One region of the Streptomyces sp. BB1-1-1 genome, then DNA from elsewhere that is predicted to be linked to it. Evidence: predicted binding sites of a transcription regulator. Region 1 holds the regulator's gene; each other region holds the start of a gene.
The links. The regulator HrcA, encoded in region 1, represses chaperone genes, less so after heat shock. The targets are predictions, from matches to a motif close to TTNGCACTCNGNNNNNCNGAGTGCNAA.
Positions count from the first base shown of each region.

Region 2: the regulator HrcA is predicted to act here: its motif matches at 2,707-2,733, upstream of groL (chaperonin GroEL).
Region 3: the regulator HrcA is predicted to act here: its motif matches at 1,790-1,816, upstream of groES (co-chaperone GroES).

Region 1 covers NZ_CP134203.1:5,832,945-5,838,155, forward strand. Annotated here, with positions in the region: gene RI578_RS26715 (DUF3097 domain-containing protein) at 1-396, opposite strand, end outside; gene RI578_RS26720 (MBL fold metallo-hydrolase) at 431-1,165, opposite strand; gene hrcA (heat-inducible transcriptional repressor HrcA) at 1,357-2,373, shown strand; gene dnaJ (molecular chaperone DnaJ) at 2,374-3,510, shown strand; gene RI578_RS26735 (nitronate monooxygenase) at 3,769-4,857, shown strand; gene RI578_RS26740 (16S rRNA (uracil(1498)-N(3))-methyltransferase) at 4,854-5,211, shown strand, end outside.
Region 2 covers NZ_CP134203.1:4,841,933-4,847,143, forward strand. Annotated here, with positions in the region: gene RI578_RS22275 (glucosyl-3-phosphoglycerate synthase) at 1-77, opposite strand, end outside; SAM riboswitch class I at 212-359, shown strand; gene thrC (threonine synthase) at 378-1,688, shown strand; gene RI578_RS22285 (MoaD/ThiS family protein) at 1,685-1,960, shown strand; gene RI578_RS22290 (cold-shock protein) at 2,399-2,602, shown strand; gene groL (chaperonin GroEL) at 2,896-4,521, shown strand; gene RI578_RS22300 (ABC transporter permease) at 4,635-5,211, opposite strand, start outside.
Region 3 covers NZ_CP134203.1:3,463,218-3,468,428, reverse strand. Annotated here, with positions in the region: gene RI578_RS15790 (polysaccharide deacetylase family protein) at 104-973, shown strand; gene RI578_RS15785 (polysaccharide deacetylase family protein) at 970-1,689, shown strand; gene groES (co-chaperone GroES) at 1,963-2,271, shown strand; gene groL (chaperonin GroEL) at 2,390-4,015, shown strand; gene RI578_RS15770 (ATP-binding protein) at 4,141-4,527, opposite strand; gene RI578_RS15765 (hypothetical protein) at 4,524-5,211, opposite strand, start outside.

The DNA of each region.
Region 1 (5,211 bases):
GCCCTCGACGCGCAGGTCGTCGCCCCACACCTTCTCGACCAGCTCGGCGTCGTGCCGGCCCTCGACGTAGATGCGCCCGGCGCGGGCCACGCGCGCCCGTGCCCCCGGGACCGCCACCGAGCCCGACGCCGTACGGGTGGGGCGTACCGGGCCGGACGACGGCCGGACCAGCGTCACCACCCGTCCCTCCAGCAGGAAGCCGCGCGGCTCCATCGGGAACACCCGGTGCTTGCCGAAGCGGTCCTCCAGGGTCACCGTGCCCGCCTCGCAGCCGATCACCGCGCCGCAGAAACCGGTGCCGGGCTCCTCGACCACCAGGCCGGGGTCGGCCGGGACCTCCGGTACCGGCTGCGGCTTCTTCCACGAAGGGGTCAGGTCGGCGGAGTACTGGCGCATTCTGATGACGATACGAGGAGCGGTCGCGCCGTGATCAGCGCGACACGCCGAAGCGGGCGGCCAGCGCGTCCCGTTGGGCCCTGACGAACGCCGCGTCCACCACCGCACCGTGACCGGGGACGTACAGCGCGTCCTCGCCGCCCAGGTCGAGCAACCGGTCCAGGGCGGCGGGCCAGTGCGACGGTACGGCGTCGGGGCCCGCCTGCGGCTCACCGGACTCCTCGACCAGGTCGCCGCAGAAGACGACCTCCGGGTCGCCCGGCACCAGCACCGCGAGGTCGTGGCCGGTGTGCCCCGGGCCCACGTTGGCGAGCAGTACCTGCCGGCCGCCGCCCAGGTCGAGCGTCCACTCGCCGCAGACCTCGTGGCGGACGCGGACGAGCGCGTCGGCCGCCTCCTCCGCCCGCCGCGTGTCCAGTCCTTCGGCCACCGCGTCCGAGCGCAGCGCCTCCCGTCCGTGTCCGCCCCGCGCGAACACCGCGTCCGTGCCCACCGCGCCGTAGACCTCCGCGCCCGCGAACGCGGCGGCGCCGAAGACGTGGTCGAAGTGCGGGTGGGTCAGCGCGAGATGTGTCACACGGTGACCGGCGAGCTGCTGCGCCCCCGCGCGCAACCGGGCGCCCTCGCCGAGGCTCGACCCCGCGTCCACCACCAGGGCCGCGCCGGCGCCGACGACCAGCCCCGCGGTGCAGTCCCACACCGGCAGCCGGCGCCGCCCCACCCCGGCCGCCAGCCGCTCCCATCCCAGGTCTTCCCAAGTCACCGTCACGACGACGACGCTAGCGGTGCGACGCCTCCGTTCACGGCGGCGCGGCCCCGGCCTTGCCGGGGGCGTACCCCACGGCCGTACACTGGGCCGGGGAAGTCTGGCACTCGCACGCTGTGAGTGCCAGGGACAGACAGTGAGACAGGCGAAGACAGGCAAATCGCCGGGCTGACGACTTCGGGAGGTGTGCGCGAGTGCTCAGTGAACGCAGGCTCCAGGTGCTGCGCGCCATCGTCCAGGACTACGTCGGCACCGAGGAGCCGGTCGGCTCCAAGGCCCTCACCGAGCGGCACAACCTCGGCGTCTCGCCGGCCACCGTGCGCAATGACATGGCGGCCCTGGAGGACGAGGGGTTCATCGCCCAGCCGCACACCAGCGCCGGGCGCATCCCGACCGACAAGGGCTACCGGCTCTTCGTCGACAAGCTGGCCGGCGTCAAGCCGATGACCCCGCCCGAGCGGCGCGCCATCCAGAACTTCCTGGAGGGCGCCGTCGACCTCGACGACGTGGTGGCTCGCACGGTGCGGCTGCTCGCGCAGCTGACCCGGCAGGTCGCGGTCGTGCAGTATCCGTCGCTGACCCGCTCGACCGTGCGGCACGTGGAGTTGCTCTCCCTGGCGCCCGCGCGGCTGATGCTCGTGCTGATCACGGACACCGGCCGGGTCGAGCAGCGGATGGTCGACTGCCCGGCGCCGTTCGGCGAGGCGTCCCTGGCGGACCTGCGCGCGCGGCTCAACAGCCGGGTGGCCGGGCGTCGTTTCTCGGACGTGCCGAGCCTGGTGGAAGATCTGGCGGAGGCCTTCGGGGCCGAGGATCGCGGTACGGTCTCCACCGTGCTCTCCACTCTCCTGGAGACGCTGGTCGAGGAGAACGAGGAGCGGTTGATGATCGGCGGCACCGCCAATCTGACCCGTTTCGGGCACGACTTCCCCTTGGTGATCCGACCCGTCCTCGAGGCGCTGGAGGAGCAGGTCGTGCTCCTCAAGCTGCTCGGCGAGGCGAAGGATCCGGGCGTGACCGTCCGTATCGGTCATGAGAACGCCCACGAAGGACTCAACTCCACGTCCGTCGTGTCGGTGGGCTACGGTTCGGGCGGCGAGGCGGTTGCCAAGCTCGGCGTGGTCGGACCGACCCGCATGGACTACCCGGGAACGATGGGAGCGGTACGCGCAGTGGCACGGTACGTCGGACAGATCCTGGCGGAGTCGTAGGTGGCCACGGACTACTACGCCGTACTCGGCGTGCGCCGCGACGCTTCCCAGGACGAGATCAAGAAGGCGTTCCGGAGGCTCGCCCGCGAGCTGCACCCGGACGTCAACCCCGATCCGAAGACCCAGGAGCGGTTCAAGGAGATCAACGCCGCCTACGAGGTGCTGTCGGACCCGCAGAAGAAGCAGGTCTACGACCTCGGCGGCGACCCCCTCTCGCAGGCCGCCGGCGGTGGCGCGGGCGGCTTCGGCGCGGGTGGCTTCGGGAACTTCTCGGACATCATGGACGCGTTCTTCGGTACGGCGTCGCAGCGCGGGCCGCGCTCGCGCACCCGCCGGGGCCAGGACGCGATGATCCGCATCGAGGTCGAGCTGGACGAGGCGGCCTTCGGCACGACCAAGGACATCCAGGTCGACACCGCGGTCGTCTGCAACACCTGCAACGGCGAGGGCGCGGCGCCCGGCACGTCGGCCCAGACGTGTGACATGTGCCGCGGCCGCGGCGAGGTCTCGCAGGTCACCCGGTCCTTCCTGGGCCAGGTCATGACCTCGCGCCCCTGCCCGCAGTGCCAGGGCTTCGGCACCGTGGTCCCGACCCCGTGCCCCGAGTGCGCGGGCGACGGCCGGGTCCGCTCCCGGCGCACGCTGACCGTGAAGATCCCGGCCGGTGTCGACAACGGCACCCGGATCCAGCTCGCGGGCGAGGGCGAGGTGGGCCCCGGCGGCGGTCCCGCCGGTGACCTGTACGTCGAGATCCACGAGCTGCCCCATTCGACCTTCCAGCGGCGCGGCGACGACCTGCACTGCACGGTCACCATCCCGATGACGGCGGCGGCCCTCGGCACGAAGGTGCCGCTGGAGACGCTCGACGGCATGGAGGAGGTCGACATCCGCCCGGGCACGCAGTCCGGTCAGTCGATCCCGCTGCACGGTCGGGGCGTCACCCACCTGCGCGGCGGCGGCCGGGGCGACCTCATCGTCCACGTCGAGGTCATGACCCCGAGCAAGCTCGACCCCGAGCAGGAACGCCTGCTGCGCGAGCTGGCCGCGCTGCGTGGCGAGGAGCGCCCGACGGGGCAGTTCCAGCCTGGGCAGCAGGGGCTTTTCTCGCGGCTGAAGGATGCCTTCAACGGGCGCTGACGTGGTGGTCCCGAGGGCTGTGCCTGCTTGTCGGCGTGGCGCTCGGGGGTCTGCCGGGGGTCCGGGGGTTGTCCCCCGGGCGGGCACTGTCAGCCTGGGCAGCAGGGGCTGTTCTCGCGGCTGAAGGATGCCTTCAACGGGCGCTGACGGGCACCGGTCACGGCGTGCCGCCAGGGGCTTTCCGATGCGGATGCTCCTGGCGTATGCCAACGGAAGCCTGGATTCGGACTTGCTCGGAGGACGTGACAACATGCCGTCATGTCCTCCGCACTGACCGATCTTTTCCCCTACCCGATCGTGCAGGCGCCCATGGCGGGCGGCGTCTCCGTGCCGCAGCTCGCCGCCGCGGTCTGCGAGGCGGGCGGGCTGGGATTCCTCGCCGCCGGGTACAAGACCGCGGACGGGATGTACCAGGAGATCAAGCAGTTGCGGGGACTGACGAACCGCCCCTTCGGCGTCAACCTCTTCATGCCGCAGCCCGAGACGGCCGACCCCGCCGCCGTCGGCGTCTACGCCCACCAGCTGGCCGGCGAGGCCGCCTGGTACGAGACGGAACTCGGCGACCCCGAGTGCGGCCGGGACGACGGCTACGACACCAAGATCGCGGTGCTGCTGGACAACCCGGTGCCGGTGGTGTCGTTCCACTTCGGCGTCCCCAGCCGTGAGGTCGTCGACTCGCTGCACCGCGTGGGCACCTTCGCCCTGGTCGCCGCGACCACCGCGGAGGAGGCCCGGGCCGTGGAGCTGTCCGGCGCCGACGCGGTGATCGCGCAGGGCGTCGAGGCCGGCGGACACCAGGGCACCCACCGGGACCACCCCGAGACGGGCGGCACCGCCGGCACCGGGCTGCTGTCGCTGGTCGCCCAGGTCCGGGAGGCGGTGAGCCTGCCGATCGTCGCCGCCGGCGGCATCATGCGCGGCGGCCAGATCGCCGCGGTCCTCGCGGCCGGCGCGAGCGCAGCCCAGCTCGGCACCGCCTTCCTCGCCACCCCCGAGTCCGGCGCGCACGCCCTGCACAAGCAGGCGCTGACCAACCCGCTCTTCGTCCGCACCGAACTCACCCGCGCCTTCTCCGGCCGCCCCGCCCGCGGCCTGGTCAACCGCTTCCTGCGCGAGCACGGCCCCTACGCCCCCGCCGCCTACCCGGAGGTGCACCACCTCACCGCCCCGCTGCGCAAGGCGGCGGCGAAGGCGGGCGACGCGCAGGGCATGGCGCTCTGGGCGGGGCAGGGTCACCGGATGGCCCGGGAGCTGCCCGCCGGGCAGCTGGTGGAGGTGCTGGTGGCCGAACTCGCCGCCGCGGGGACAGCGTTGTCAGCGTTCGTGACGGGAGGTACGGGCCGATGACGGCGCCGGTGTTCGTGGTCGACTCCCTCCAGCCGGGCGACCTGCCCGGAGGGGAGTACGTCCTGGACGGCCCCGAGGGACGGCACGCCGTCTCCGTGAAGCGGCTGCGGGCCGGCGAGGACGTCGTCCTCACCGACGGGCGCGGACGCTGGGCCGAGGGCGTGGTGAAGTCCGCCGAGGGAAAGGACCGCCTGGTCGTCACGGGACTGGGGACGGTCCACGAGGAACCGCCGGAGCGGCCCCGGATCACCGTCGTCCAGGCCCTGCCCAAGGGTGACCGCGGCGAGCTGGCCGTCGAGACGATGACCGAGGTCGGCGTCGACGCGATCGTGCCCTGGGCGGCGTCCCGCTGCA
Region 2 (5,211 bases), 990 kb from region 1:
GCCATGAGCTGCTGGATCGGCCGGTCCGTCACGGACCAGGAGCGTGCGCTCAGCCAGCGCTCGACTTCTTCCAGCACGGTCTCCGGCTCCCTCTGTGATCCATCTCGCGGTTCGGACGACTATCTCAACAGTGATGGACGTCGGTTACAGTCTTGAACAACGCGGGTGACCATCGCATGCCGGGGTCGCCGCGCGAACAACAACTGAAGACCGCTCATCCAGAGGGGCAGAGGGATACGGCCCGTTGAAGCCCCGGCAACCCTCCAGTCGGTTCTTGTCACGCGGACGTGGCGAGGCTCCCGGCTAGGGAAGGTGCCAAATCCGTCTCACGGCGAGATGCGTCGTGAGGAAGATGAGGAGAAAGGGCCTCGCCTCACATGGCTGTGCAGACTGTCGCAAGCAACACCGACACCACCGCTTCCACCCCCTCCGCCGCCTCCCCGGTCGACCTCGGTCCCGCCGCGGCGCTCACCTGCCGCGAGTGCGGTCACCGCGTGCCCCTCGGCCCGGTCTTCGCCTGCGAGGAGTGTTTCGGCCCGCTCGAGATCGCCTACGACTTCTCGGCGTACGACACCGAGGAACTGCGCAAGCGGATCGAAGCGGGCCCCGCGAACATCTGGCGTTACGCCCCGCTGCTGCCCGTCCCCGCCGACGTGGCCGACAAGCCGAACATCAACCCTGGCTGGACCAAGCTGGTCAAGGCCGACAACCTGGCCCGCGAGCTGGGCGTCACCGGCGGTCTCTACGTCAAGGACGACTCCGGCAACCCGACGCACTCCTTCAAGGACCGCGTCGTCGCGCAGGCCATCGAGGCCGCCCGCGCCTTCGGCTTCACCACCCTGTCCTGCTCCTCCACCGGCAACCTCGCGGGTGCCGTCGGCGCCGCCGCCGCCCGCGCCGGCTTCCGCTCCTGCGTGTTCATCCCGCACGACCTGGAGCAGGGCAAGGTCGTCATGGCCGCCGTCTACGGCGGTGAGCTGGTCGGCATCGAGGGCAACTACGACGACGTGAACCGCTTCTGCTCCGAGCTGATCGGCGACTCGGCGGGCGAGGGCTGGGGCTTCGTCAACGTCAACCTGCGGCCGTACTACGCGGAGGGCTCCAAGACCCTGGCGTACGAGATCTGCGAGCAGCTCGGCTGGCGGCTGCCCGACCAGCTCGTCGTCCCGATCGCCTCCGGCTCCCAGCTCACGAAGATCGACAAGGGTCTTCAGGAGCTGATCAAGCTCGGTCTGGTCGAGGACAAGCCGTACAAGATCTTCGGCGCCCAGGCCAAGGGCTGCTCGCCGGTGTCCACCGCGTACAAGGCCGGCCACGACGTCGTACGCCCGCAGAAGCCGGACACCATCGCCAAGTCGCTGGCGATCGGCAACCCGGCCGACGGCCCCTACGTCCTCGACATCGCGCGCCGCACCGGCGGCGCCGTGGAGGACGTGACCGACGAGCAGGTCGTGGACGCGATCAAGCTGCTGGCCCGCACGGAGGGCATCTTCGCGGAGACGGCGGGCGGCGTGACGGTCGGCGTCACGAAGAAGCTGATCGAGGACGGCGTCCTGGACCCGTCCCTCACCACCGTCGTCCTCAACACCGGCGACGGCCTGAAGACCCTCGACGCGGTGGCCGGCACCGGCCTCACCGCCACCATCCGCCCGAACCTGGACTCCTTCCGAGAGGCTGGCCTCGCATGAGCGTGACCGTTCGCATCCCGACCATCCTGCGCACCTACACCGGCGGCAAGGCCGAGGTCGCCGCCGACGGCGCGAACCTCGGTGAGGTCATCGCCGACCTGGAGAAGAACCACACCGGTATCGCCGCCCGTGTCCTGGACGACCAGGGCAAGCTGCGTCGCTTCGTCAACGTCTACGTCAACGACGACGACGTCCGCTTCGAGCAGGGCCTGGAGACCGCGACCCCCGAGGGCGCCGGCGTCTCCATCATCCCGGCGGTCGCCGGCGGCTGACCCGCCCCTCGATTACCTCCGGTAATCGCAGTAACGCTCGGTTCATCGAATTGCCCCCTCCGTAAGAGAAGCGGAGGGGGCAATTCCATGTGGTTGAGCGCGGTAGAGTTGGGGAACGCGCTCCCGATCGGAAGGTCGGGAACCCTGAATTCCTGCCGCTCGCCCGACCAGATGTAGCCAAAGTGTGGGCGTATTTCGCGGCTTTTGTTCTTTTTGTGTGCCCCGACTTGACCCGAATTCAGGCGAATTCTCGCCACATTCCGGACCGGGTACGTCCAGATTTCTCGTCCGATTGACCTGTTGCAGACGGCAGTTGGACAGATACATTCAGCCGCGGTCGACGCGTTCCGGCGCACGCCCCCAGTCGTGGGGGGTGAGGTCTGACCCGGGTCCGCGAAGTGCGGATCTGTGCAAGGGCCAGTAATAGGGGAGTTAGGCATGGCTCAGGGCACCGTCAAGTGGTTCAACGCGGAGAAGGGGTACGGCTTCATCGCGGTCGACGGTGGTGCGGATGTTTTCGTCCACTACAGCGCGATTCAGATGGACGGCTACCGCACCCTCGAAGAAGGCCAGCGGGTCGAGTTCGAGATCTCGCAGGGTCAGAAGGGCCCGCAGGCCGACATGGTTCGCCTCAGCGCCTGAGACGCGCGACCACGGCAAGTCAGCGGTCTTCTCCGAAGGGCCCGCACCCCACGGGGTGCGGGCCCTTCGGTCTGCCCGGAACCCGCGCCGATCCCCGAGAGGCGCTTGCACTCGGCAGGGGCGAGTGCTAATCATTGGCGTTAGCACTCTGAAGGTGAGAGTGACAACGAAGGACCGAGTCGGTGAGGTCCGCGGGCCGGGTGGGGAAGGAACCGCCAGGTCGGCGAGCCGTCCGTCGCGGGCGCGGGCGCGGTCCGAAGGAATCACCCCCAGTCCTGGAGGGACCACTTCACATGGCCAAGATCATCGCGTTCGACGAGGAGGCACGGCGCGGCCTCGAGCGCGGCATGAACCAGCTCGCGGACGCCGTCAAGGTGACGCTCGGCCCCAAGGGCCGCAACGTCGTCCTCGAGAAGAAGTGGGGCGCCCCCACGATCACCAACGATGGTGTCTCCATCGCCAAGGAGATCGAGCTCGAGGACCCGTACGAGAAGATCGGCGCCGAGCTGGTCAAGGAAGTCGCCAAGAAGACGGACGACGTCGCCGGTGACGGTACGACCACCGCGACCGTTCTCGCCCAGGCCCTGGTCAAGGAAGGCCTGCGCAACGTCGCCGCCGGTGCCAACCCGATGGCCCTGAAGCGCGGTATCGAGAAGGCCGTCGAGGCCGTCTCCGCCGCCCTGCTGGAGCAGGCGAAGGACGTCGAGACCAAGGAGCAGATCGCCTCCACGGCCTCCATCTCCGCCGCCGACACCCAGATCGGCGAGCTCATCGCCGAGGCCATGGACAAGGTCGGCAAGGAAGGCGTCATCACCGTCGAGGAGTCCCAGACCTTCGGTCTGGAGCTGGAGCTCACCGAGGGTATGCGCTTCGACAAGGGCTACATCTCGGCGTACTTCGCCACCGACATGGAGCGTATGGAGGCGTCGCTCGACGACCCGTACATCCTGATCGCCAACTCCAAGATCGGCAACGTCAAGGACCTGCTGCCGCTCCTGGAGAAGGTCATGCAGTCGGGCAAGCCGCTGCTGATCATCGCCGAGGACGTCGAGGGCGAGGCCCTGTCGACCCTGGTCGTCAACAAGATCCGCGGCACCTTCAAGTCCGTCGCCGTCAAGGCCCCGGGCTTCGGCGACCGCCGCAAGGCGATGCTCCAGGACATCGGCATCCTCACCGGCGGCGAGGTGATCTCCGAGGAGGTCGGCCTCAAGCTGGAGAACGCCACGCTCGACCTCCTGGGCAGCGCGCGCAAGGTCGTCATCACCAAGGACGAGACCACGATCGTGGACGGCGCCGGCTCGGCCGACCAGGTCCAGGGCCGGGTCAACCAGATCCGCGCCGAGATCGAGAACAGCGACTCGGACTACGACCGCGAGAAGCTCCAGGAGCGCCTGGCGAAGCTGGCCGGCGGCGTGGCCGTCATCAAGGCCGGTGCCGCCACCGAGGTCGAGCTCAAGGAGCGCAAGCACCGCATCGAGGACGCCGTTCGCAACGCGAAGGCGGCCGTCGAGGAGGGCATCGTCGCCGGTGGTGGCGTGGCCCTGCTCCAGGCCTCCCAGGTCTTCGAGAAGCTGGAGCTGTCGGGTGACGAGGCGACCGGCGCCAACGCCGTGAAGCTCGCCCTGGAGGCCCCGCTGAAGCAGATCGCCGTCAACGGCGGTCTCGAGGGCGGCGTCGTCGTGGAGAAGGTCCGCAACCTGACCGTCGGCCACGGCCTCAACGCCGCGACCGGTGAGTACGTCGACATGATCGCCGAAGGCATCATCGACCCGGCGAAGGTGACCCGCTCTGCCCTGCAGAACGCCGCCTCCATCGCCGCGCTGTTCCTCACCACCGAGGCCGTCATCGCCGACAAGCCGGAGAAGGCCGCCGCGGGCGGCGCCCCGGGCGGCATGCCGGGCGGTGACATGGACTTCTGATCGACCTCTGGTTGATCAACCGTCCTTCACGTACCGAGGGCGGCACCCCCTGTTCCGGCAGGGGGTGCCGCCCTCGGGCGCGTCCGGGGTGCTCGCCGCCGGCCCCGTCCCGGCTACTTCGGGTCGCGGTTGAAGACCGCCTTCGACCAGAAGTAGCCGAGCGCGGAGAGAGCCAGGCACCAGGCGAGCGCGAGCCACCCGTTGTGGCCGATCTCGGTGCCGAGCAGCAGCCCGCGCAGGGTCTCGATGGCGGGGGTGAAGGGCTGGTACTCGGCGACCGGCTGGAACCAGCCCGGCATCGCGTCGACCGGGACGAAGGCGCTGGAGAGCAGCGGCAGCAGGATCATCGGCAACGCGTTGTTGCTGGCCGCCTCGGCGTTCGGGCTGACCATGCCCATCCCGACGGCGATCCAGGTGAGCGCCGTGGCGACCAGCGCGAGGAGCCCGAACGCGGCCAGCCACTCCACGGCGGTGGCGTCGGTGGAGCGGAAGCCGATGGCCACGGCGACGGCACCGACGAGGACCACGCTCAAGACCGACTGGAGCACGCTGCCGATGACGTGCCCGATGAGTACGGAGCCGCGGTGGATCGCCATGGTGCGGAAGCGGGCGATGATGCCCTCGGTCATGTCCATGGAGACGGACACCGCGGTTCCGACCACGGTGCCGCCGATGGTCATCAGCACGATG
Region 3 (5,211 bases), 2.4 Mb from region 1:
CGACGGCCGGGGACTGCGAGGATCCCGCACCATGCGAGCAGTCGTACAAAATGACAAAATCCGGGCGCCCAGGGTGTTCCGGGCGTCCTCCCCAGGGCTCCGGATGCGCGGCGGTGTCGCCGCGCTCGCCGTCGCCGCCCTCGCCTCCGGCTGTGCGCAGGACGCCTCCGAGGTGCGGGGCGCCGCCGGCCGGCAGCCCCTCCAGGCACCCCCGGCCCGCGCGCTCGACGCCTACGCGTCCAAGCTGCGCGCCGCACACGCCGCCCGGGTCGCCGCCGCCAAGCGCTGGAAGCTGGAGAAGGTCCCGCTGACGGCCCCGCCGCCCCCCGCGAAGAAGCCGGAGATCAAGGCGCGCAAGGGCTTCGAGGTGACCGGCCAGAAGAACCTCCCGCCGGTCTTCACCTCGATCCCCACCAAGGAGAAGATCGTCTTCCTCACCATCGACGACGGCGCCGAGAAGGACCCGGCGTTCCTGCGGATGATGAGCGAGCTGAAGATCCCGTACACCGCCTTCCTCAGCGACTACCTGGCGAAGGAGGACTACGGCTACTTCAAGAAGATGCAGGACCGAGGCGTCACCCTCAACAACCACACCCTCCACCACCCTTACCTGCCCGGCCTCTCCTACGCCGAGCAGAAGCGCGAGATCTGCGGCATGCAGGACGTGATCGAGAAGCGCTACGGCGAGCGCCCCACCCTCTTCCGCCCGCCCTACGGCAACTACAACCGCGACACCCTGCGCGCCGCCAAGGCCTGCGGCATCGAGTACGCCCCGATCTGGAACGAGGAGGTCTTCGCCGACCACTGGGACTACCGGGAGTGGGACCGGAAGATCCACCCCGGCGACATCGTCCTCACCCACTTCCGGGGCGAGGACGACTGGGGCGGCACCATGCGCGACATGGTCCGCGAGTTCCTCGACAAGGTCACGGCCGAGGGATACGCCGTGGCCCGGCTGGAGGACTACCTGTGAGGCGCGGGCGGTTCCGGCCGGCCGGGGCCGCCCTGGCAGCCGTACTGCTCACCGGCTGCGCCCAGTTCGCCGGCCCCGCGCAGCAGCCGGCGGCCGGTGAGCCCGCTCAGGGCAGCGACCGGGGGCAGAACCTGCCGCCCGTCGTGGACCACGTCCGCACCACGGACCGGGTCGTCTTCCTCACCTTCGACGACAGCGCCGAGCGCGACCCGTCCCTCACCGGGCTGATCCGCGAACGACGGCTCCCCGTCACCCTGTTCCTCACCGACACCGTCGCCGGCCCCGCGTACGGCCACTTCGCCCGGCTCCGCTCGGTCGGCGCGAGCCTGCAGAACCACACCCTGGACCACCGCTCCCTGCGCGGCCTGCCCTACGCCGGCCAGCGCGCCGAGATCTGCGGCCAGCAGACCAAGCTCAGGTCCCGCTTCGGCGTCCGCCCGCACCTCTTCCGCCCGCCCTACGGCACGTACGACACCACGACCCTGCGCGCCGCCGCCGACTGCGGTATCGCGGCGGTCGTCCTGTGGCGGGCGACCCTGGACGCCGACGGCGACCTGACCTACACCCGCGGCGAGCGCCGCCTCCACCCCGGCGACATCGTGTCCGTCGACCCGGACCACCCGACGGGCCTGGGCCTGAGCACCCGCACGGAACGTTTGCTGGAGACGATCGAGGAGCAGGGGCTGAGGGTGGGACGCCTGAGCGACTACCTCTGACAACCTGCGCTGACGTCCTGCGCCGACTTCTTGATGCCGGGGCGGGCGGCCCCCGAGCACCCCCCGCTTCCGCCGAAATATGCCCGACGCGCCGCCGGCATTGGCACTCCGCTTGACCGAGTGCTAATCGCGGTCATAGTCTCGGCCTTGGCACTCCCCACTGGAGAGTGCCAACTACGCGACGGGCAGGTCCGGCACCCGCGACGACGGATCCACCTGGTCGCCACCTCAGACAGTTAACCCCGTGAGATCTCCGAAGGGGGAGGTCGGATCGTGACGACCACCAGCTCCAAGGTTGCCATCAAGCCGCTCGAGGACCGCATTGTGGTCCAGCCGCTCGACGCCGAGCAGACCACGGCTTCGGGCCTGGTCATTCCGGACACCGCCAAGGAGAAGCCCCAGGAGGGCGTCGTCCTGGCCGTTGGTCCGGGCCGCTTCGAGGACGGCAACCGTCTTCCGCTCGACGTCAGCGTCGGCGACGTCGTGCTCTACAGCAAGTACGGCGGCACCGAGGTGAAGTACAACGGCGAGGAGTACCTCGTCCTCTCGGCCCGCGACGTGCTCGCGATCGTCGAGAAGTAATTCACCGAAGCACCTTGCTTTCCAGCTGCGCCCCTGGCTCCCGCGTCCATAAAAAGCCGGGTGTCGGGGGCGCAGTGCCGTATAACCCCAAGATTTCCGGAAGAGGGCTCACGCTCCCATGGCGAAGATCCTGAAGTTCGACGAGGACGCCCGTCGCGCCCTCGAGCGCGGCGTCAACAAGCTCGCCGACACGGTGAAGGTGACGATCGGCCCCAAGGGCCGCAACGTCGTCATCGACAAGAAGTTCGGCGCCCCGACCATCACCAACGACGGTGTCACGATCGCCCGCGAGGTCGAGATCGAGGACCCGTACGAGAACCTCGGCGCCCAGCTGGTGAAGGAGGTGGCGACCAAGACCAACGACATCGCGGGTGACGGCACCACCACCGCCACCGTGCTGGCCCAGGCACTGGTCCGCGAGGGCCTGAAGAACGTCGCCGCCGGCGCCTCCCCGGCGCTGCTGAAGAAGGGCATCGACGCGGCCGTCGCCGCCGTGTCCGAGGACCTCCTCGCCACCGCCCGCCCGATCGACGAGAAGTCCGACATCGCCGCCGTGGCCGCGCTGTCCGCCCAGGACCAGCAGGTCGGCGAGCTGATCGCCGAGGCGATGGACAAGGTCGGCAAGGACGGTGTCATCACCGTCGAGGAGTCCAACACCTTCGGCCTGGAGCTGGACTTCACCGAGGGCATGGCCTTCGACAAGGGGTACCTGTCGCCGTACTTCGTGACGGACCAGGAGCGCATGGAGGCCGTCCTCGAGGACCCGTACATCCTCATCAACCAGGGCAAGATCTCCTCCATCGCGGACATGCTGCCGCTGCTGGAGAAGGTCATCCAGGCCAACGCCTCGAAGCCGCTGCTGATCATCGCCGAGGACCTGGAGGGCGAGGCGCTCTCCACCCTCGTCGTGAACAAGATCCGCGGCACGTTCAACGCGGTGGCCGTCAAGGCCCCCGGCTTCGGCGACCGCCGCAAGGCGATGCTGCAGGACATGGCCGTCCTCACCGGCGCCACGGTCATCTCCGAGGAGGTCGGCCTCAAGCTCGACCAGGTCGGCCTGGAGGTGCTCGGCACCGCCCGTCGCATCACCGTCACCAAGGACGACACCACGATCGTCGACGGTGCCGGCAAGCGTGACGAGGTCCAGGGCCGCATCGCCCAGATCAAGGCCGAGATCGAGAACACGGACTCCGACTGGGACCGCGAGAAGCTCCAGGAGCGCCTCGCGAAGCTGGCCGGCGGCGTGTGCGTGATCAAGGTCGGCGCCGCCACCGAGGTGGAACTGAAGGAGCGCAAGCACCGTCTGGAGGACGCCATCTCCGCGACCCGCGCCGCGGTCGAGGAGGGCATCGTCTCCGGTGGTGGCTCCGCGCTGGTCCACGCCGTCAAGGTCCTCGAGGGCAACCTCGGCAAGACCGGCGACGAGGCCACCGGTGTCGCGGTCGTCCGCAAGGCCGCCGTCGAGCCGCTGCGCTGGATCGCCGAGAACGCCGGCCTGGAGGGCTACGTCATCACCTCCAAGGTCGCCGAGCTCGACAAGGGCCAGGGCTTCAACGCCGCCACCGGCGAGTACGGCGACCTGGTCAAGGCCGGCGTCATCGACCCGGTGAAGGTCACCCGCTCGGCCCTGGAGAACGCCGCCTCCATCGCCTCCCTCCTCCTGACGACCGAGACCCTGGTCGTCGAGAAGAAGGAAGAGGAAGAGCCGGCCGCCGCGGGCCACGGCCACGGCCACGCCCACTGAGCGCTGCGCTGAGCTGAACCCGGCTGACCGAGCCGACGGTGCCCAGTACCCCTGCGGGGGTGCTGGGCACCGTGCGTTCGTCCGGCCTTGAAACCGCCGGCGTACACGTCCTCCTCGATGCCGACTCAGGGGACGTGGTGGCGGGAGCCGGGCGCCACCACCGCCCATACGGTCTTTCCCGGCGCCCTCGGCCGCTCGGCCACGCCCCACTCCTCGGCCGGCGCAGCCACCAGGGCCGGCCCGCGCCCGTCCTCCGCGAGCTGCCGCCCGTTCTCCGCGAGCTGCCGCCCGTCCGGCGCGAGCACCGGCCGACGCTCCCAGCGCACGTCACTCACCTCCACCAGGACGCGCCCCGCGCCATCGTGGGCCGGCCGCAGCTCGGCGTCCCGCCCCGGCACCCGTCCGTGGGTGACGGCGTTGGCTGCCAGTTCGCCCACGATCAGCTCCACGGCGTCATGGACCGGTGTGCGGTACGGCCACCCCCAGCGGTCGAGCTGGTGCGAAGCCGTCACAGCAGCCCGCTCAGCGGCAGTACCCGCTCGGCGAGCTGGCCCCGCAGCCTCCCCCCGGCGGCGTCGGCCTCCGAGAGCCAGTCGGCGGCGACCAGCAGCTCGGCGTGCTCGGTGACGTCCTCGGGTCGCAGGGCGCAGAACGAGGTGACCGCGTCCAGGCCGAGACCGTCGTCCTCGGCGCCTCCGAGACGCCCGTCGGGACGGCTGTGGGCGGCGGTGTACACGGCGAGGAGCCGGGTGGCGGCGCCCGCCTTCCTCTTCCGCAATTTCCGGTCGCCCACCACCCGCTGCGCCCACCCCGAGAGCCGTGCACGGGTGACCTTGCCGAAGGAGAACGGGCGGGGCCCGGTGGGCAGCAGCATGGGCACCGTGACCTGGGTGGGCTCCTCGGGCCGGGACGTCAGCGCGTCGTCGGCCGAGACGTCCTCCGGCAGCCGCAGCCAGCCGGCGTCGACCAGTTGCTGGAGCACCCGCTCGGCGTCTCCCTGCACCCAGCCGCCGAGGTCCTGCCCGGTGACATTCCCAGTACCGGCGCGCGCGGCCCGCAGGGTGAGCATGAGCACCGCGAGCCGCGCCTCGGCCTCGGGCAGCGGGGAGCCGACCCGGACGTGCTCCAGCACGCTGCGGGCGTGGACGCCCTGGCCTCGGGTCAGCAACCGCTCGACCACCGGTCCCTCCCCGTCC